One region of the Frateuria sp. sgz306004 genome, then DNA from elsewhere that is predicted to be linked to it. Evidence: predicted binding sites of a transcription regulator. Region 1 holds the regulator's gene; the other holds the start of a gene.
What was found. The regulator FliA, encoded in region 1, starts transcription of late flagellar genes. The targets are predictions, from matches to a motif close to TAAAGTTTNNCNNNCNNNGGCCGATAA.
Positions count from the first base shown of each region.

Region 1 (10,200 bases):
CGCCGATCATCATGCTCGCCGCCCTGGCAATGATGATGCTGCCGCTGCCACCGTTTCTGCTGGACATGCTCTTCAGCTTCAACATCGCGCTGTCGCTCGTGATTCTGCTGGCGGTGATCTATGTGATGCGTCCGCTGGAGTTCGCGGCGTTTCCCACCGTGGTGCTGATGGCCACGTTATTGCGGCTGGCGCTCAACATCGCCTCCACGCGCGTAGTGCTTCTGCACGGTCATGATGGCCCCGGTGCGGCCGGCAAGGTCATCGAGGCGTTCGGTGAGTTCGTGATCGGCGGCAACTTCGCCGTGGGCCTGGTGGTGTTCGCTATCCTCACCATCATCAACTTTGTGGTGGTGACCAAGGGCGCCACGCGCGTGTCCGAGGTGACCGCGCGCTTCACCTTGGATGCCATGCCCGGCAAGCAGATGGCTATCGATGCCGATCTCAACGCCGGCCTGCTCAACCAGGAGCAGGCGCGCGAGCGTCGCCAGGAAGTGCGAGAGGAAGCCGACTTTTACGGCTCCATGGATGGTGCCTCCAAGTTCGTGCGCGGCGACGCTACGGCGGGCATCCTGATCCTCTTGATCAACATCGTGGGTGGCTTCTTCGTGGGCGTGCTGCAGCACGGGCTGTCCGCCGCCGAGGCCGCCAGGACCTACACGCTGCTCACCATCGGCGATGGCCTGGTGGCGCAGGTGCCCGGACTGATGCTGTCCATCGCCACGGCGGTGATCGTGACGCGCGTGTCCAAGTCGCAAGACATGGGCAAGCAGTTGGTGGGCCAGTTGTTCGGCCAGCCGCGTGCGCTGGCGGTGGCCGGCGTGGTGCTGGGTGTGATGGGCCTGATCCCGGGCATGCCGAACATTGCCTTCCTGTTGCTGGGTGCCACCTGCGGCGGCGCGGCCTGGCTGATGATCAAGCGCGAACGCGAAGCCAAGGAGCGCGCCGCACAGGCCCTGGTGGAACTGCCACCCCCGGCGGCACCGGCCGAGCGGCTGGAGCTGGGTTGGGAAGACGTTGCCAGCGTCGATCCGCTCGGCCTGGAGGTGGGGTATCGCCTCATTCCGCTGGTGGATGCGCATCAGGGCGGCGAACTCATGGGACGCATCAAATCCGTGCGCCGCAAGCTGTCGCAGGAGTTGGGTTTCCTCATTCCGCCGGTGCATATCCGCGACAACCTGGACCTGGGCGCCAATACCTACCGCATCACCCTGATGGGCGTACCCATGGGCGAGGCCGAAGTGCACAACGATCGCCTGCTGGCGATCAACCCCGGCCGTGTGCAGGAGGGGCTGCACGGCATCGCCACGCGCGACCCGGCCTTTGGCCTGGAGGCGCTGTGGATCGAGCCCGGGCAGCGTGAACAGGCGCAGAGCCTGGGTTACACGGTGGTGGACCCGGCCACCGTCATCGCCACGCATCTGTCTCACATTCTCCAGGGACACGCGCACGAACTGCTGGGCCATCAAGACGTACAGCAACTCCTGGACCGCCTGGCGCAGAGCGCACCCAAGCTGGTGGAAGACCTGGTGCCCAAGCGCCTGTCGCTGGGCGTGGTGGTAAAGGTCATGCAGAACCTGCTCGCCGAACGGGTGCCGATCCGCAACATGCGCAGCATCGTCGAATCCTTGGCGGAGCATGCGGCGCAGAGTCAGGATCCCGGCACGCTTACCGCCGCCGTACGCGTGGCGCTGGGGCGCCAGATCGTCCAGGAGATTTCCGGGCTGGGTACCGAGATTCCGGTGATCACGCTGGCGCCGGAGCTGGAGCAAATTCTGCTGGGATCGCTCGCCAATGGCGGCGCAGCGGGCGCCGCCGTGGAACCGGGCCTTGCCGATCGCCTGCAACAAGGCGTGGCAGAGGCCGCCCGCAAGCAGGAAATGAGCGGCGAACCGGCGGTGTTGTTGGTCTCGCCGCAGCTTCGGCCGTGGCTGTCACGCTTTACCCGCCATGTGGCACAGAACCTGCACGTACTCGCCTACAACGAGGTGCCCGACAACCGCAGAGTGCGGCTGGTGCAGGCACTGGGTCGTTAACGGAGAGGAACAGGGTCATGGCGAAAAGGGAATGGAAGCGGGTTAGCGCAGTGGCATCCGGCGGATGCTTGCGCCGGGCGGCTGGCGTCGCCGGCGCGCTCCGCGGACACCGCCCGGCCGGCCCTGCGCCCCGCTCGCGGAGTTTCAAAGCATGAAGATCAAGCGTTTCGTAGGCGCCGATATGCGCCAAGCCATGCGCGAAGTGCGCGAAGAGCAGGGGCCCGACGCGGTCATTCTCTCCACGCGGCGCATGGAAGACGGCATCGAGATCATCGCCGCCGTCGATTTCGATGAGGCCCTCGTGCGCGAAGCTGCGCGCCACGGCACCCCGCTGCCGGAATCGCCTCGCGCACAGCCGGCGGCTCCCGCGGTCAACGCGCCGGTGAGCGCCCCTGCCAGTGCACCGGTTGCTCCCGCTGAGGTGTCGGTCATGATGGCCCGCCGTCAAGACGTATTGCCGCCGCCGCTACCGCCGATTTCCCGTCGCGAAGAAGACGGGGTGACCGTCACTCTTTCCCAGCGCGCGCCGTTGCCGCCGCCCGCCGTACCCGTCGTCGAGGCGCCAGTTCAGGCGCCGCAGGCCGAAGCTGTGGCGCAGGCCGCTGACCTCACGGCGGCCGCGATGGAAGCCGCCGGCCCGTTGCAACCGCTGCTGGAGCGGGCCATGCAGGACACCGCTCGCGTGCGTGCCGAACTGGGCAGCCTGCGCGAGTTGCTGGAGACGCAGCTGTCGAGCCTGCTATGGAACGATATGGAGCGCCGTCAGCCGATGCGGGCGCGCGTGCTGCGCGAAATGACCCGCCTGGGTATCGAGGCCGATGTCGCACGCAAGCTGGTCAGCGAGCTGCCTGACAACATCAATGCCGAACAGGCGCGCTATCTGCCGCTGGGTATCTTGAGTCGTAGCCTGTCGGTGAGCCGGCGCGAGCACTCCGAGCGTCGCGGCGTGATCGCCATGGTCGGCCCCACCGGTGTGGGCAAGACCACCACCATCGCCAAGCTTGCCGCGCGCGCGGTCATGCGTCATGGCGCATCCCAGGTGGCCCTGGTGAGCACCGACCATTACCGCATCGGCGCCGCCGCGCAGCTTGAACACTACGGCCGCTTGCTCGGCGTGCGCGTCTACCCGGCTTACGATGCGGACAGCCTGCGCCAGGTGCTGGAGCTGTTGCGCGGTTGCCAGACCGTGCTGGTGGATACCGCGGGCCTTGCCGGCAACGATCCGCGCCTGGCGGAACAACTGGAGGTGCTTGGCAACGGCGGCGACCTGCGCTCGTGCCTGGTGCTGGCGGCCAACGCGCATGCCGCCTCGCTGGATGAGTCGGTGCGTGCGTACCTCTCGGTCAAGCCGCACGCCTGCATCCTTACCAAACTCGACGAGGCCCCCAACTTGGGCGGCGCCTTGTCGGTACTGATCCGCCATCAGCTCGCACTCGATTACGTCACCGACGGCCAGCGCGTGCCCGAGGACATCGCCAACGCCGATGCGCGCGTGCTGGTGTGCCGAGCCGCGCAGGTACTCAAAGCCAGTACCTCGGCAGATGACGACCTGATGGCCGAACGCTTTGGACTTGCGGTGGTGAATGCATGAACGGTGCCTTTGCAATGAATCAAGCCATGGGACTGGAAGCCATGTTACGTGCACTTGCCGAACGTCACGGCAGCAAGCCTTCACCACTGCCCGAGCCCGCCTTCAACCCGGTGGCGCCCGCTCCGCGTCGCCGCTGCCGCGCCATTGCGGTCGCGGGCGGCAAGGGCGGCGTCGGCAAGACCACGGTGTCGGTGAACCTGGGCATGGCGCTGGCGATGGACGGTCACCAGGTGATCCTGCTCGACGCGGATATGGGCCTGGCCAACATCGACGTGCTGCTCGGACTCACGCCCACGCGCCACATCGGTCACCTGCTCGACGGCAGTTGTCATATCGAAGATCTGTTGCTCTCCGCGCCGCACGGCCTGAAGGTGGTGCCGGCAGGCTCGGGCACGCGCCGCCTCGCCCAGTTGGGCAATGGCGAGCATGCCGCGGTGATCCGGGCGTTCGACGATTTGCCCGATCCGCCGGATTACCTACTGGTGGATACCGCCGCGGGCTTGTCCGACAACGTGGCCATGTTTGCCGCAGCGGCCGATGACGTGGTGCTGGTGGTATGCGACGAACCAGCCTCGCTCACCGATGCGTATGCCTTGCTCAAGGTGCTCAGCCGCGACTTCGGCGTGCGCCGCTTCCGCATGGTGGCCAACATGGTGCGCAACGCCAGCGAGGCCCGCGTGCTGCATCAAAAGCTGGCTCGCGTCTGCGACCGCTTTCTCGATGTGGCGTTGGAATTTATGGGCATGGTGCCTAGCGACGAGCGGCTCAAGCAGGCCATTCGCCGCCAGAGCGCCGTGGTGGATCTGTGGCCCTCCAGTCGCTCCGGCCAGGCATTCAAGCAATTGGCCAGTGCGGTCGATACATGGGGTGAACCCGAGCGACTGGGGCTGGACCGCATAGCGTTCTTCAGCAGGCACGCCACAGTGGCGACGGGGTGGTGACATGAGCGTGGCTTCCGAATATCTGCAACTGCAGAAGCAGAGTGCCGATGAACTGGTTCGCCAGCATGCGCCACTGGTGCGACGCATTGCCTATCACTTGATGGGCCGGCTGCCGCCCAGTGTGGATGTAAGCGACTTGATTCAGTCGGGCATGATCGGGTTGCTGGAGGCAGCGCGAAATTTCACCACCGGACGGAATGCGAGCTTCGAAACGTTTGCGGGTATCCGCATTCGAGGCGCGATGCTCGATGAGTTGCGGCGTACCGACTGGACTCCCCGTTCGGTGCACCGAAAGGTTCGCGAGATGGCGGAGGTCGTTCGTCAGATCGAGATCGAAACCGGCTCGGATGCCGAGGACGCCGAAGTCATGCGGCGACTTGGCATCGGTGCCGAGGAGTACCACCAGGTGCTGGCCGATGCGGCGAGTGCCCGGTTGCTCAGCTTGTCCGCGCCCGATGACGCCGATGGCGGCGCGGCGTTCGATGTGGTCGATGGCGACAGCCTGGGGCCGCAGGACAGCGTGGAGCACGAGGGCATGCGCGGCGCGCTGGTGGAAGCCATTGGAACCTTGCCGGAACGCGAACAACTGGTGATGTCGCTGTACTACGAAGAGGAAATGAACCTCAAGGAAATTGGTGCAGTGCTCGGCGTCACCGAATCGCGGGTCTGTCAGATCCACGGCCAGGCCATCGTGCGCTTGCGTGCCCGCATGGCAGGTTGGCGCGAAAAGAATTGAGCAGTACCCCGGACATTTCCTTACGTCATGGCGCACCGGAGGGCACGGTGCAAGCGGAGAACGTGGTTTGGACAAGAATATGAAGATCCTGGTGGTGGACGACTTTTCCACCATGCGGCGCATCGTTCGCAACCTGCTCGTCGAGCTGGGTTTCAGCAACGGGCTGATCCAGGAGGCCGACGACGGCGAGAGCGCATTGACGGCTTTGCGCAGCGCGCCGTTCGACATGGTCGTGACCGACTGGAACATGCCCAACATGACGGGCATCGACTTGCTGCGCGCTATTCGTGCCGAGCCGGCATTCAAGACGATCCCCGTGCTGATGGTCACCGCCGAGAACAATCGCGAGCAGATCATCGCCGCCGCACAGGCGGGCGTGAACGGCTACATCGTCAAGCCGTTCACCGCTGCGATCCTGCAGGAAAAACTCACCAAGATCTTTGAGCGCCTCGGCGCCGCCGGAGCCGCCGCATGAACGCTCAACCCGCATTGATGGCCGCCGAAACCTTGCCGCCCGAACTGCACGATCTGCTCAATAGCGCCGACGGCGCTGCCTTCGAAAAAGCGCTGGACGAACTCGTGCGCCAGCGCGAGCAAGGCCTGTTTCGCGCGCTTGGCTTGTTGGCCCGCGAGCTGCACGATGCCGTACGTCGGCTAGGCGGCGACCTGGCGCAGGAAGGCGTTCCGGGCAGCGTGGCCGACGCGCGTCAGCATCTGGAAGACGTGCTGGAGATGAGCGCGCAGGCGGCTCATCGCACGCTCGATTTTGCCGAACGCATGCGGCCGCAAGCAGACGCACTGGCCGAGAACGCCCACGCCGTGGTCGACGGCACGCCGGCTGGCGACGTGGCGCATGTGCTCGCACAGCAATCGCTGAGTTTCGCGACCAACTGCCGCGACGGCCTGGCTGATTTCGTGGTGGCGCAATCGTGGCAGGACCTTTCCGGCCAGCGCATCAAGAAGGTCGTGGGCTTTATCAGCAGCGTGGAAAGCTCGTTGCTGGAACTGGTGAACCTTACCGGCGCACTGGCCGGCAGCGAAGCAGCCAGCGGCCCGGTCAAGGTGTCCAGCCAAGATGAGGCCGATCGCCTCCTGAGCGAGTTTGGTTTCTAAGGAGAGTGGTTCCGTATGGATCCCACGTTGGACAGCGAGCTGCGCAATGATTTCCTGGTGGAAGCCGGGGAGCTGGTGCAGCGCCTGGGCGAACAACTGATCGGCCTGGAAGCCGCGCCGCGTGATGCGGACCTGCTCAATGCCGTGTTCCGTGCCTTTCATACGGTGAAGGGAGGCGCAGGCTTTCTCGCGATCGAGCCGATGGTGCATCTGTGCCATCACGCCGAGGACCTGCTCAATGTGGCGCGTAACGGGCAACTGCTACTCGACGCTGACCGCATGGACGCGCTGCTGGAAGCGCTGGACCTGCTGAACGACATGCTGGCCGCGCTGGCCGGTGGCGACAGCATGACCATGCCGCCCCAAAGCCTCTTGCAGCGGCTGTCGCCCAGTGGCGCAGCCGCCCCCGCATCGGCTCCTAAGCCGGCGCCGGCGCCGGTGGCGCCGCCACCGAGCGACGGCACCATCGATGATTCGGAATTCGAAGCGCTGCTGGATAGCCTCTACGGCACCGGCGGCGCGCCGGGAGCCGTCGCATCGACGACGGCAGACGCATCCGGCAGCATTTCGGATGATGAGTTCGAAGCCCTGCTGGACAACCTGCACGGCAAGGGTGGTACGCCCGGCGTTGCCGTCTCGGCGCCCGCACCCGCGGTCTCCAACAGCATTTCCGACGACGAATTCGAATCCCTGCTCGATAACCTGCACGGAAAGGGATCGGCACCAGGCGCCGCCGTAACGGCACCCAGCCCGGCACCGGCTCCCGCCGCTGCAGCGGCCAAGCATGCGGCGCCCGCACCGGAGAACACCGTGCGCGTGGACACCGCACGCCTGGACGCGCTGGTGCATCGCGCTGGCGAATTGGTGCTGGTGCGTAATCGTCTGCTCAGCCTCTCTGCCAAACATGGCGACGAAACGCTCGCGCTCGCGGCGAGCGAGCTGGATCGCGTGGCCGATGCCTTGCAGAACGCCGTGCTCGGCATGCGCCTGCAGCCGGTGAGTCGATTGTTCCAGCGCTTTCCGCGCATCGTGCGCGATCTCTCGCGTCAACTCGGCAAGGAAGTGGAACTGGTGCAGGAAGGCGAGGGCACCGACCTTGACCGCAGCCTGGTCGAGGCGCTCGCCGACCCCATGGTGCACCTGATCCGCAATGCGCTCGACCATGGCCTGGAGTCGCCGGCCGACCGCGAAAAGGCCGGCAAGCCACGCAAAGGCACCGTGACGCTCGGCGCCAGCCAGCGTGGCGAACGCATCATCATCACCGTGGCCGACGATGGTCGCGGCATGAATCCCGACGTCCTGCGCCGCAAGGCGCTGGAGAAGGGCGTGATCGACGAAGCTCAGGCTGCGCGCCTGAGCGAAAACGAATGCTACGAGTTGATCTTCCGTCCCGGGTTCAGCACGGCCGCTACCGTCTCGGATATCTCCGGCCGTGGTGTCGGCATGGACGTGGTGAAGACACGCGTAGCCGAACTTGGCGGCACCTTGCAGGTGCGCTCGCAGTTGGGGCGTGGCAGCACGCTTGAACTGGCCGTGCCGCTGACATTGGCGATCCAGCGCGTGCTGATGGTGCGCGTGGGAGCGCGCTTGCTTGCGCTGCCCTTGAGCAACGTGGAAGAAGTGTTCGAGCTGGCACCCGGCCAGAAGCAAAAGCTGGATGGCCGCACCGTGGCCTCGCATCGCGGTCGCGCACTGGCGCTGGCTGACCTGGCCGGATGGATCGGCGTGGATGGCCCTTCCGGCGGCCACGTGGTGGTGCTGCATATCGGCCACATGCGACTCGGCTGCCTGGTGCACGAAGTGCTGGGCCGCGAGGACGTGATGGTCAAGCCGCTCGGCCCCTTGTTTGAGGGCGTGCCCGCCGTAGCGGGCGCCACGGTCACCGGCGACGGCCGTCTTGCGCTGGTGATGGATCTGGCCGGCCTGGCCGGCGGCGACGGTCAACTCCTCCCCTCCCTGCGAGTAAGCGCCTGACATGGACCTGGTAAGTCTCATCGGTACGATCCTGGCCTTCGTGGTCGTGATCGTCGGCACCATCCTCAAGGGCTCCAGTCTGGAAGCGCTGTGGAATCCGGCTGCGTTTGTGATCGTGTTCCTTGGCACGATCGCGGCCCTGCTGGTGCAAAACTCCGGCAAGACGCTCAAGCGCGCGATGGGCATGTTTCCGATGGTGTACAAGCCGCCGCATCACCAGCCATCGGACCTGATCAGCCGCATCGTCGGCTGGAGTGAAATTTCGCGCCGCCAGGGTCTACTGGGCCTGGAGCCGCAAATCGAATCGGAAAGCGACACCTTTGTGCGCAAGGGCCTGCAACTGCTGGTGGACGGCAGCGAACCCGACGCCATCCGTGGCGTGCTGGAGGTCGAAGTAGGCGCCCGCGAGCACACGGACCTCGCCGCTGCCAAGGTGTTCGAGAACGCCGGCATCTTCTCGCCCACCATGGGCATCATCGGCGCGGTGATGGGCCTGATGGCCGTGATGCAGAACCTGGCGGACCCGAGCAAGCTCGGTCACGGCATCGCCGCCGCGTTCGTGGCCACCATCTACGGCGTGGCGCTGGCGAACTTGCTGATGCTGCCGATGGCCGCGCGCCTGAAGGGCTTGATCCACAAGCAGACGCAGATGCGCGAGATCCTGGTCGAAGGCCTGGTGGCCATCGCCGAGGGCGCCAATCCGCGCCAGATCGAATCGAAATTGCAGGGATACCTGCCATGAAAAAGAAGCACCACGAAGACCACGTCAATCACGAAGCATGGGCCATCCCCTATGCCGACTTGATGACCTTGTTGCTCGCCTTCTTCGTGGTGATGTACGCCGTGTCCGTGGTGAACGAAGGCAAATACCGCGTGATGTCCGAATCCATCATCGAGGCGTTCAATGGTTCCAGCCATGTGATCGCAGCCATGCCGGAGTCGCGCGCCAAACCGCACAATGTGGATCCGGCGGTGGCCTCGCCGCAGAGCCAGCCCGGCGCAGCGGTCGATCCGCTCAATGTGCCGATTCCCTCGCGGCCTTCGCCTGCTCGCGTGGCCGACGCGCGCAGCGCACAGATGCGCGATCAACGGCGCAACCTGGAGACGATCCGCGATCAGGTGCAACGCGCCTTGCAGCCGCTGATCGACAAGCAGATGGTGGTGGTGCGGAAAACCGCCACCTGGCTCGAAATCGAGTTGCGTACCGACATTCTTTTCAATAGCGGCGAAGCCAAGCTATCCGGCGACGCCGATGAGGTGCTCGACCAGCTGGCAGCGATCCTCAAGCCGTTTTCGAACCCGGTGCATATCGAAGGCTACACAGACGATCGGCCCATCAACACGACGCTCTATCCGTCGAACTGGGAGCTTTCGGCCGCCCGTGCGGCCAGTGTCGCGCGGCTGTTCACCTCGCAAGGTGTCGAACCGAGCCGCCTGGGTATTGTGGGCTGGGGCGAGTATCACCCCAGCGCGGATAACGGCACCGAGGATGGGCGCAATCACAATCGGCGCGTTCAGGTGGTTGTGCTGAGCGATGAATATTCTCCACGGCGCTTGTTCGACAACGATCAGCGCGCAGGCCGGTTTGCCGATGACACTCCGGCCACGCCGCCCGTGCGGCACATTGACGACCAACCACAAGGGGCGGCGTTGCCAGCGGCGTCACATCCTGTTTCTGACTCCGCCGTAGGTGAAGCCACTCAGCCACCTGGCAATGCCGTGCCGGATCGTGCGCCGCTCAACGAATTCAGTCCGCCGAATACGGGAACACCGGCATTGAAGCACGCGCTCCCTGGCGCGAATGCCAATGTC
Region 1 covers NZ_JBYLFE010000008.1:54,034-64,233, reverse strand. The annotation lists gene flhA (flagellar biosynthesis protein FlhA) at 1-2,033, shown strand, start outside; gene flhF (flagellar biosynthesis GTPase FlhF) at 2,185-3,624, shown strand; gene AC3G2C_RS16895 (MinD/ParA family protein) at 3,639-4,565, shown strand; gene AC3G2C_RS16890 (RNA polymerase sigma factor FliA) at 4,567-5,301, shown strand; gene cheY (chemotaxis response regulator CheY) at 5,369-5,776, shown strand; gene AC3G2C_RS16880 (protein phosphatase CheZ) at 5,773-6,414, shown strand; gene AC3G2C_RS16875 (chemotaxis protein CheA) at 6,430-8,388, shown strand; gene AC3G2C_RS16870 (flagellar motor protein) at 8,390-9,130, shown strand; gene motD (flagellar motor protein MotD) at 9,127-10,200, shown strand, end outside.

Region 2 (10,200 bases), on a different contig from region 1:
AGGAGTTGCGCTCGTTCCTGGGTGACTTGTCCGACGACGAGAAAATCGATCTGGTCGCCATCGCCTGGACAGGGCGAAACGGACTGTCTGCCAGTGACTGGGAAAGCGTCAGGAGCGAAGCAGCCGATTCGTTCAATGCACGGACGGTCGACTATCTCCTTGGAACGGCAGGCATTGCCGACCTACTCGACGACGGCCTCGCCGCGCTGGGCCATGGCACCGAATCAGGCGCGACCAGCCATGGTATCGAGCAAGCCGCGACCAGAGACCACTACTAACGCATTCGTTCGGTGACGCCGGAGGCTGCCATGAATCGACTCACGGGAAAGGTCGCCCTGGTGACCGGCGGCGCGCTTGGCATCGGCGCGGCATGCGCCGCAAGGCTGTTGCAGGAGGGGGCTCGCGTTGCCATCGTGGATGTTCTCGACACCGAGGGGAATGCGCTGACGCGCCAGCTTGGAAACAACGTTCGCTACTATCACGCCGATGTCGCATCCGAGCCGCAGGTGCGGCAGGCCATTAACGATGTTCTGGGCGATTTTGGCCGCATCGATGTACTGGTGAACAATGCCGGCATATCGGGGGCCAACAAGCCTACGCACGAGCTTTCCGAAGAGGAATGGGATCGCGTCCAGGCGATCAACGTCAAGGGCGTTTTCTTCTTCACCAAGCATGTCTACGCACCCATGCACGCTCAGGGTGGCGGAAGCATCATCAACCTGTCCTCCATCTATGGTCTGGTCGGCGCCGCCGACGTTCCGCCTTACCACGCCTCCAAGGGCGCGGTGAGGCTGATGTCCAAGGTGGACGCGCTCTTCTATGCCAAGGAAGGTATCCGGGTGAACTCCATCCACCCGGGCTTCATCTGGACACCGATGGTCGAGCATTTCGTGCAAGCCCAAGGTGGCGACCTCGCCCAACAGCGCAAGGCCCTGGATGAGCTGCACCCGCTTGGCCACATTGGGGAAGTCGACGACATCGCTTGGGCGGTGGTCTATCTGGCCTCGGACGAATCCAAGTTCGTGACCGGAAGCGAACTGGTCGTCGACGGGGGCTATAGCTGTCGCTGACCATCGGCCGGCGCGGCGCCTCGGCACTTCTTGCAGCGGCGCAGCAAGCACCCTCCCTGAGACACCCCCTCAGACGCCCATCCAACTGCACCCGACCGCCAGCCGACCTATACTTACGGCGGCCGCTCCCATGGAGCGCATTCGGATGAAGCCCATGCAGCGGCGAACATTCCTCAAGCTCGGCGGGCTGACCGCCCTGGCGACGCCTTCGCTTTCCTTCGCGCAGAATGCCCCGGGACCAACGACCCGCCCAACCGCATTGGCCTCGAGGGCGGACTACACGCTACGGATCGCACACAGCCTGGTCGAACTGTCCCCCGGCTGTATCGTGCCCACCACCACCTACAACGGCGAGTTTCCCGGGCCACTGCTGCGCATGAAGGAAGGCAGGCCCGTCACGGTGGACGTGTACAACGACACCGATAGACCGGAGCAACTGCATTGGCATGGCCAAACGGTAGCCACCGATGTGGATGGTGCGGCAGAAGAAGGCACACCCTTTGTCCCTGCGCACGGCATGCGCCGCCTGGCCTTTACGCCAGGGCCTGCCGGCCTGCGCTTCTACCATTCGCACATGGTGGCGGGCAGCGACCTTGGGCTGGGCCAGTACAGTGGCCAGGTGGGCGCCGTGTACATCGAGTCGAATCGCGAGCCTGGCGATTTCGATCGCGAAGTATTCCTGGTGCTCAAGGAGTTCGAGCCATTCTTCAGCAAGGGTGGCGACATGGCCATGGATTTCCTGGCTCCAGCAACCCGGGACACCTCCCTCGAAATACGCGGCGAGACGGCCATGAAGCAGTCGTTGGCCACGGGCATGCCGCACGGTTACGAAGTGGGCTATCGATCATTCGCCATCAACGGACGCATGCTCGGACATGGCGCGCCGATCCGCGTGAAGGAAGGTGAACGGGTGATGTTTCACATCATCAATGGCAGCGCCACGGAGATACGCAGCCTGGCGCTACCCGGCCATGTCTTCAAGGTACTCGCCCTGGATGGAAGCCCGGTGGCGCACCCCATCGAAGTACCCGTGCTTTGGCTGGGCACGGCCGAGCGGATCAGCGCCACGGTAGAGATGAAGCACCCCGGCGTATGGGTGATGGGGGACCTGGACGACGACGATCGCGCACATGGCATGGGCATCGTGATCGAGTACGCGGGCAGGCAGGGCAAACCCCAGTGGATCAAGCCGACCGACCACAGGTGGGACTACCGCCGATTTGCCCTGCCCCACGCGCAACCGGCAAGCGTGGACGAGACGATCGAGCTGACCTTCGCCAAGCAAAACGCGGTCAACGAAGGGTTCAACCGATGGACGATCAACGGCGAGGCCTTCGACATGAAGGCGATGAAGCCCTTGTTCGAGCTTCGGCACGGGCAGCGCTATCGCCTGCGTATGCACAACGCCAGCGACGATATCCACCCGATGCATTTGCATCGCCATAGCTTTGAGATCACCCGCATCGCGGACCAACCCACCGCAGGCATCATCAAAGACGTAGCCATGCTGGGCGGCTATCAGTCGATGGACGTGGATTTCACCGCCGACCAGAAGGGCCTGTCACTCTTTCATTGCCACATGCAGCTGCACATGGATTTCGGCTTCATGGCGCTCTTCCGCTGTACCTAGGGCCCATCCATCGGCACTACGGCAGGGACTGCAGATACTCCGCCACATCCGTCATGTCATCGGGCTTCAACTGGGTAATGATGCCGTGCATGACAGGCGATTGCCGCAGGTTGCCCTGAATGACCTTGAGCTGGTGCACCACATAAGCCGCATGCTGCCCCGCGAGCCGCGGAATGATGCCATTGCCTTGGGCTTGTGCCCCATGGCAGTTCGCACAGGCCACGACCTTGCCATCGATACCTTGCTCGAAGAGCTTTTTTCCACGCGCCATGCGCTGTGCGTCGCCAGGCTCGCCTGCCGCCGGCGTCTGGCTCGCAAAATATTTGCCTAGCGCGGCGGCCGTGGGGTCATCGATCAGCGTGGTCATGCCGAGCATATAGTCGTGAGCCTCCTTCTCGCCGCGACTCCCCTGCTTGAAGGCATTGATCTGGGCGACCAGGTAGGCTTGCTGCTGCCCGGCCAATCGCGGAAACAGAGGCGACGTACTTCGGCCCGCCGGCCCATGGCAACTGATGCACACCTGGGTGGCTAGTTTCGTCGCTGCCTGCTCGGCGGCATCACCTTGCTGCGCCACCGCCGTCGTTGCCATGAACGAGGCCGCCACGGCCAACGTCGCCCACTTCAGCACGCTTGCGCATCGAATGTTCATGTCAGTACACCAGCCAGACATTGGCGAACAAGGTGTTGTTATCCGAGGCGTGACGCCCCGAGCCGTCATAGTTGCTACCCGCACCGTTGAACTTGACGTAGTCGTAGTACTGCAACATCAGGCGCACGTTGGGCAGTGGCAGGTAATCCAGTTCCGCCACCCAATAGGTGGTATCGGGTTTGCCATTGAGGCTGCCCGACACCGAGCCCGGGCCATACAAACCCATGTCAGCCGTGCCATGTGTGCGATTCAAGGCAAGCGTGGCGCCATACTTTCGCTCGTAGTAATAGGTGAGCTTGAGTTTGTCGGTCACCAAGGTATCGCCGCGATTGGCGGGCGTTGGACCCACGCCGATCGGCGCACCCGCCAACGCGGCCGGGTAGCTGGCACGATAGTCCTGCGACTCATGGATGTGCGTGTATTGCAGGCTGTAGGTGTGCGGATCGCTGATGTGCTGCCACTGGGTGTCGAACGCAATATCGCGATAGCGATCCGTGGGCGTATAGGGCATCGTGTTGTCCGGGTACACGTGGAACACTGCCCCGTACGTGCCGATCATCCAGGAATTGGCGCCCCATTCGCGGTTGTAAGCGATGCGCCAATAGGGGTTGAAGCCCTCCAGTCGAGTTACGCCGCCGGGCGTGTGGATATCCTGCCCCTTGCGCAGCGGCGAGAAGAAACCGTCCGCGGTCTGGTAATCGGACAACTCCACATAGACCTGCCGATTCCAGAACACGTAACCACCAACACCCGCCACCTGCTGAGCCAGCCCGCCATCGAGCATGGTGCTGGCGATCTGCGAGATGCCATTGGGCGGCAGGGTGAATGGAAAGCCGAAGGCCGGTGTGCTGTTCCACACGTCCTGCAAGGTCGGGTTGTTGTTGACGGTTAGACCATACAACCAACGAAGATCGGTGCTTTCCGGGTTGGCCGAACTACCGGTTACCCGCAGGTCGGTGTTGTCGATGCCGCTGTGCCCCACGGTCTGGCCACTGCTGTTGACGAACAGGTTGTTGTAAGTCCACTGCACCCAGCCACCCACGTGATCGTTGATTTTGCCGGCCACGAAAAGACTCGCGCCGGAGAACGCCACTTGGTTGGTCTTGGGCACGATCTGCTGTCCCTGGTCGTCACGGTTATTGCGCACGGTGGTGACGCCGAACTGAGCCATCATGGCCACCGGCAGATCTTGCCGCTTACCGAAGGTGTAGCCGCTGAGCTTGAACATGCGCCCGTAAGGCGTCAGCTCGGGAAAGCTCAAGTGGCAGGCCACGCATGCCTGCCCTGTCTGCCGCGCGTAGGCAGGCACCGCGCGCACGGTCGATGTCATCGCCGCCAGGGCCAATCCAAGCCCCAGAAAGTACATCCACGCCCCAACGTTGACCTTGCGCATACTGGCCCCCAGTCGAACTCGTGATGGAAGACCGGGCCCCGTGCGGCATGGCCCAGCGACATGTCGATCTCAACCCGCACGGCGCCACCTCGTACTGATCGGCATCAATCTCCGCGTGCGCGATATCCGTGCGCGCGCTTGCTGCCGGTATGCGTTAACCGTCATCGGGCGCGTCCAGTGCCTTCTCATTTCACGTGCTGCAACGCAACACATTGCCTTGACCTTCGGGCGGGCACAGTGACTCCGCCGATCAAGGAGGTGCCATGACGAACCCAGCCGCGCAGCTCGCGTATCGACCGCCTGGCCGATGCAGCCCGCACGTCCGGGCACGTACCTGATGCGCCGAGATCCACTGATGATCGACCTCGCACTGCAGGGCGGCGGTGCACATGGCGCCTTCACCTGGGGGGCGCTCGATCGCTTGCTCGAAGAACCCTGGCTGCGCATTGAGGGAATCTCCGGCACCTCAGCCGGCGCCATGAACGCCGCCGTGCTCGTGCATGGCTACGCGAAAGACGGCGCCGATGGCGCGCGGCACGCCCTGGAGCGGTTCTGGCGCAAAGTTTCGGACACGGCGCTACTCAGCCCTTTCCGCCGCACGCCCCTGGATATGTTGCTGGGACGCTGGACCCTGGATCACTCGCCACTCTTCCAGTGGCTGGACATGGCGTCGCGCACCTTCTCCCCCTACGACCTCAACCCAAGCGGGGTCAATCCACTGCGCGAGATCCTGGCATCGAGCATCGAGTTCGAACACCTGCGACAGGGGCCGATCAAACTGTTCGTGACGGCCACCAATGTGCGCACCGGTCAAGGGCGTGTCTTTCGCAACGCGGACATTACACCGGATGTCTTGCTGGCATCAGCGTGCCTGCCCACGTTGTTTCATGCCGTGGTGATCGACGGCGAGTCGTACTGGGATGGCGGCTACTCCGGCAACCCGACCATTACGCCGCTGGTGCGTGAATGCGCCTCCCAGGACACCATCCTGATCCAGGTGAACCCGGTGGCACGTGCCGACCTGCCGCGATCGGCGCGCGACATCCTCAACCGAGTGAACGAGGTGTCTTTCAATGCCGTGTTGCTCAAGGAGCTGCGCATGCTCGCCCTGTTACGCCAAGCTGGCGACCCAGGCAGCGGCGAAGGCGCGCGCTGGGCAAATATGCGCATGCATCGCATCGCTCGCGACATGGCGCTGGATCTGAGCGACTCCTCCAAGCTCAATGCCGAGTGGCCATTCCTGATCATGCTGCGCGATGCAGGACGCACAGCGGCCGAGCAGTTCCTTGCGCAGCACGGGGAACAATTGGGTCACCACCCCACGCTCGACATCGACGCCTTTTCCTATGACATCTGACGCCCTGGGCTTGCTTGGCCTGCTGGTGGCGCTGACGCTGCTGATCGCGCTGGCCTTTCGCGGCTGGAGCGTGCTGGTGCTGGCCCCGCTTTGCGCACTGGTCGCTGCAGCGTTTGCCGGCTTCCCTCTATTGGCGAGTTGGACCCAGCTTTTCATGGTCGGCACCGCCGATTTTCTCGCGCGTTTTTTCCCCTTGTTCCTGCTTGGCGCCATCTTCGGCAAATTGATGAATGACAGCGGATCGGTGCGCGTCATCGCCCAAAGCATGATCCGATGGCTCGGCAAGGAGCGCGCGATGCTGGCCGTGGTGCTGGCCGGCGCGCTGGTCACTTATGGGGGCGTGAGCCTGTTCGTGGCTTTCTTCGTGCTGGTGCCGATGGCGCGCGAGGTGTTTCGCGCAGCCGACATACCCCGCCGCCTGATGCCCGCCGCCATCGTACTGGGCACCAGCACCTTTACCATGACGGCGCTACCGGGCACACCTGCGATCCAGAACGCCATACCCATGCCCTTCTTCGGCACGACGCCCTTCGCTGCGCCAGGCCTGGGATGCGTCGCGGCGGCGATCATGCTCGCCTTGGGCATGCTGTGGCTATCACTTGAACATCGACGCTTGCGTCGGAAAGGTGAAGGCTTCGATAGCCATGTCATCCCCGGCACGGTGGACATACCGCCACTGCGGCCGCAGGCAGCGCTGGCGGATGAATTCGATCTGGCCGAAGCAGACACGGCACCAGCCAGCCACTCAGCACCCACGGCATTCGCAGCCTTTCTGCCGCTCGCCACGGTCACCGCCGTGAACCTGACCATGTCTTTGCTCGTGCTTCCCCGCCTGGCGTTGTCCTATCTCGCTTTGCCCCAATGGGGAAGCACGTCCGTGGCATCCGTCGCCGGAGTGTGGTCGGTCATCGTGGCCCTTGCGGCAGCTATCCTGTTGTTGTTGGCGCTGCACCGAAAGCGCTTGCAGCGCGTTCGTGACAGTGTGGATGCCGGCGCGCACGCCGCGGTGTTACCAGCCTTAAGCGTGGCTTGCCTTGCAGGTTTCGGCAGTGTCATCGCGGCCCTGCCCGCGTTTCATCTGGTGCGCGAGCAGATGCTGGCCGTGCCTGGCGGCCCCGTGGTGTCCCTGGCCGTGGCCACCAACGTACTGGCCGGCCTTACCGGCTCCGCCTCCGGTGGCCTCAGCATTGCGCTGGACGCGATGGGTCACACGTACATGCAGGCGGCGCAACTAGCGGGCATCGACCCTGCCTTGTTGCATCGTGTGGCTGCCGTGGGCTCGGGCACGCTGGATATCCTTCCCCACAATGGCGCCATCGTTACCCTTCTCGGGCTGTGCGGCTGCAGCCATCGCGACAGCTACGGCAGCATCGTGGCCACGGGCATCCTGCCCGCCGTGATCGCGCTACTGGCGATCATTGCGCTAGGCATGCTCCTGGGAACGTTCTGAACCCAGGAATCTTGCACGCGACTATCACGCAAACCGACACGCGCGCGCGTGCTTTCACCGCTCCATCACGCACGACGCGCCGAAGCGTGCCAACTGACACATGCCCGCCTTATATGTACCAAACAGTACGCTAAAACCGCGAATTCGTGACGAACATCACACTCCAATGTCAGCCAAGGCACTTGCCAGGCGCCCTCTATCAAGTTCTACCCGGGAATGCCGAAGCCTCCGACACGGGGGTTGTAGCCAGCGGTAAAAAGCAGGTCGTTGCGTAAGGAACGCGCAAGGAATCTGCCATGAACCGCGCCTACTCGATAGGGGAATGACCGGGGAACGACGCAGCTGGCAGCATCCGGGCAGGCCGTTACCACTCCAGAGACAACCATCATCAATGGTGCGCGGCCATTCTGCGCGATCTGGAAACTGAGGCTAGTCACATGGGCAATGAAGCGATTTCCGAAGCAGTCCTCAATCATGAGGAACTGCAGGCCGTGAGCGCGGCGCTCAATCGCGTTCAGGCAGTGATCGAGTTCGACCTGAAGGGCAAGATTCTCAACGCCAACGAAAACTTCCTGAAGGCCATGGGTTACTCGCTGGACGAAGTCCAGGGCCAGCACCATCGCATGTTCTGCGAGCCCCAGTACGCGGCAAGCACCGCCTACAAGAAGTTCTGGGAGAAGCTCGCCAGCGGGCAGTTCGATCACGGCGAATACAAGCGCCTGGGGCGCGACGGCCGCGAAATATGGATCAACGCCTCCTACAACCCAGTGATGGATGACCACGGCAAGCCGTACAAGGTCATCAAGTTTGCCACCGACGTCACCGCTTCGCGCCAGCAGAATGCCGAGTACCAGGGCAAGGTCGATGCCATGGACAAGGCGCAGGCCGTGATCGAATTCGACCTGGCCGGACACGTGCTCAAGGCGAACGACAACTTCCTGCAAACCTTGGGCTATCGCCTGGAGGAAATCCAAGGCAAGCACCACCGCATGTTCTGCGAAGACAGCTACGCGGCCAGCCAGGAATACGCGGATTTCTGGGCCAAGCTCAATCGGGGCGAGTTCGACGGCGGCCGCTACAAGCGCATTGGCAAGGGTGGCAAGGTCATCTGGATTCAGGCCACCTACAACCCGATCTACGACGTCAACGGTCGCGTATCCAAGGTAGTGAAATTCGCCAGCGACGTAACCGCCCAGGTGGAGCTGGAAGAGTCGGTCAAGCGCCGCGCCGAAGAAGACCAGCACAAGGTGGCCGCCCTGCTCGACGTGGTCAAACGCGCGGCGGGCGGCGACCTCACCGCGGACATCGAGGTGACTGGCGATGATCCCATTGACCAACTTGCACGCGGCATCAAGCAGATGATGGCGGACCTGGCCGGCGTGATCGGCAAGGTGGTGGATTCCGCCAGCGGTTTCTCCGGTTCCTCCGAGGACATCGCCAATCGCGCCAACAGCGTGGCCAGCGGCGCTCAGTTGCTGGGAGCCACGGTGGAAGAGATGAACGCCTCGATCGAGGAGCTCACCGCCTCCATCAACTCCATCGCCAACAACTCGCGCAGCGCCGACCAGCTCGCCAAGGACACCCAGCAGGAAGCCGAACGCGGCTCCAAGGCGATCACCAAGTCGATCGAGTCGATGGAACTGATCAACAAGTCGTCCGAAGACATCAGCGAGATCATCAAGGTGATCGGCGAGATCGCCAGCCAGACCAACCTGCTGGCCTTCAACGCGGCGATCGAGGCCGCACGCGCTGGCGAACACGGCTTGGGCTTCTCGGTAGTGGCGGACGAGGTGCGCAAGCTCGCCGAGCGCTCGTCGCAGGCGACCAAGGAAATCTCCAAGCTGATCAATGAATCGGTCAAGCGCGTGGCGCACGGCAGCGAAATCTCCAAGCAGGCCGGCGAAGCGTTCGAAAAGATCCTCGGCGGGGTGAGCCGCACCACCCAGGCGATCTCCGAGATCTCCTGCGGCGCCGACGAACAACTCATCGCCGCCCGCGAAGTTTCCGCGGCCATCCAGCAAGTCGCCGAGGAAACCGAGAAGTCGGCCGCCGCCTGCGACACCATCGCCCAGGCCACCTCCAAGCTGATGCAGGGCGCGGGTGTACTCAAGACCACCGTTGACCGTTTCGTGGTGTAAACATGAGCGTGCCCATGGACATTGATGTCGAGGTCGACCGCAGCACCCAGCAAGCCTTGTTCGAGCGGGTGCACCGGTACACCGGGATCGTGATGACTGACCGCAAATGGGCCCTGCTCCATGGTCGGCTGCGCCGGCGTCTACAGACGCTGGCGCTGGCCGACTACCGCGACTACCTGGTCATACTGGAGAACCAGGCGGAGGAAGTGGGTCACTTCATCGACCTGGTGACCACCAACGAAACCACGTTCTTCCGCACGCCGCGCATCTGGGACTACCTGCGCCAGAGCTTCCTGCCCGAATGGGGGAACAAGCATCGCGGCAGCACGCTCCAGGTGTGGTCGGCTGCTGCGTCCAGTGGCGAAGAGGGCTACTCCTGCGCCATGTTGTTCGAGGAGTTCCGACTCACGCACCCCGCTTTCCGTTACCGCATTCTTGGCACGGACATTTCCGCCCAGATATTGCGCGAGGCCAGTGCCGGCGTCTATCAAGGCCGCAACCTGGAAGGATTGC
Region 2 covers NZ_JBYLFE010000004.1:337,755-347,954, forward strand. The annotation lists gene AC3G2C_RS10560 (DUF3775 domain-containing protein) at 1-278, shown strand, start outside; gene AC3G2C_RS10565 (glucose 1-dehydrogenase) at 291-1,070, shown strand; gene AC3G2C_RS10570 (multicopper oxidase family protein) at 1,225-2,700, shown strand; gene AC3G2C_RS10575 (c-type cytochrome) at 2,717-3,349, opposite strand; gene AC3G2C_RS10580 (hypothetical protein) at 3,351-4,742, opposite strand; gene AC3G2C_RS10585 (patatin-like phospholipase family protein) at 5,098-6,099, shown strand; gene AC3G2C_RS10590 (GntP family permease) at 6,089-7,549, shown strand; gene AC3G2C_RS10595 (methyl-accepting chemotaxis protein) at 7,987-9,687, shown strand; gene AC3G2C_RS10600 (CheR family methyltransferase) at 9,690-10,200, shown strand, end outside.
Region 2: a site for FliA is predicted at 7,749-7,775, ahead of AC3G2C_RS10595 (methyl-accepting chemotaxis protein). Genes of this name have one in related genera too.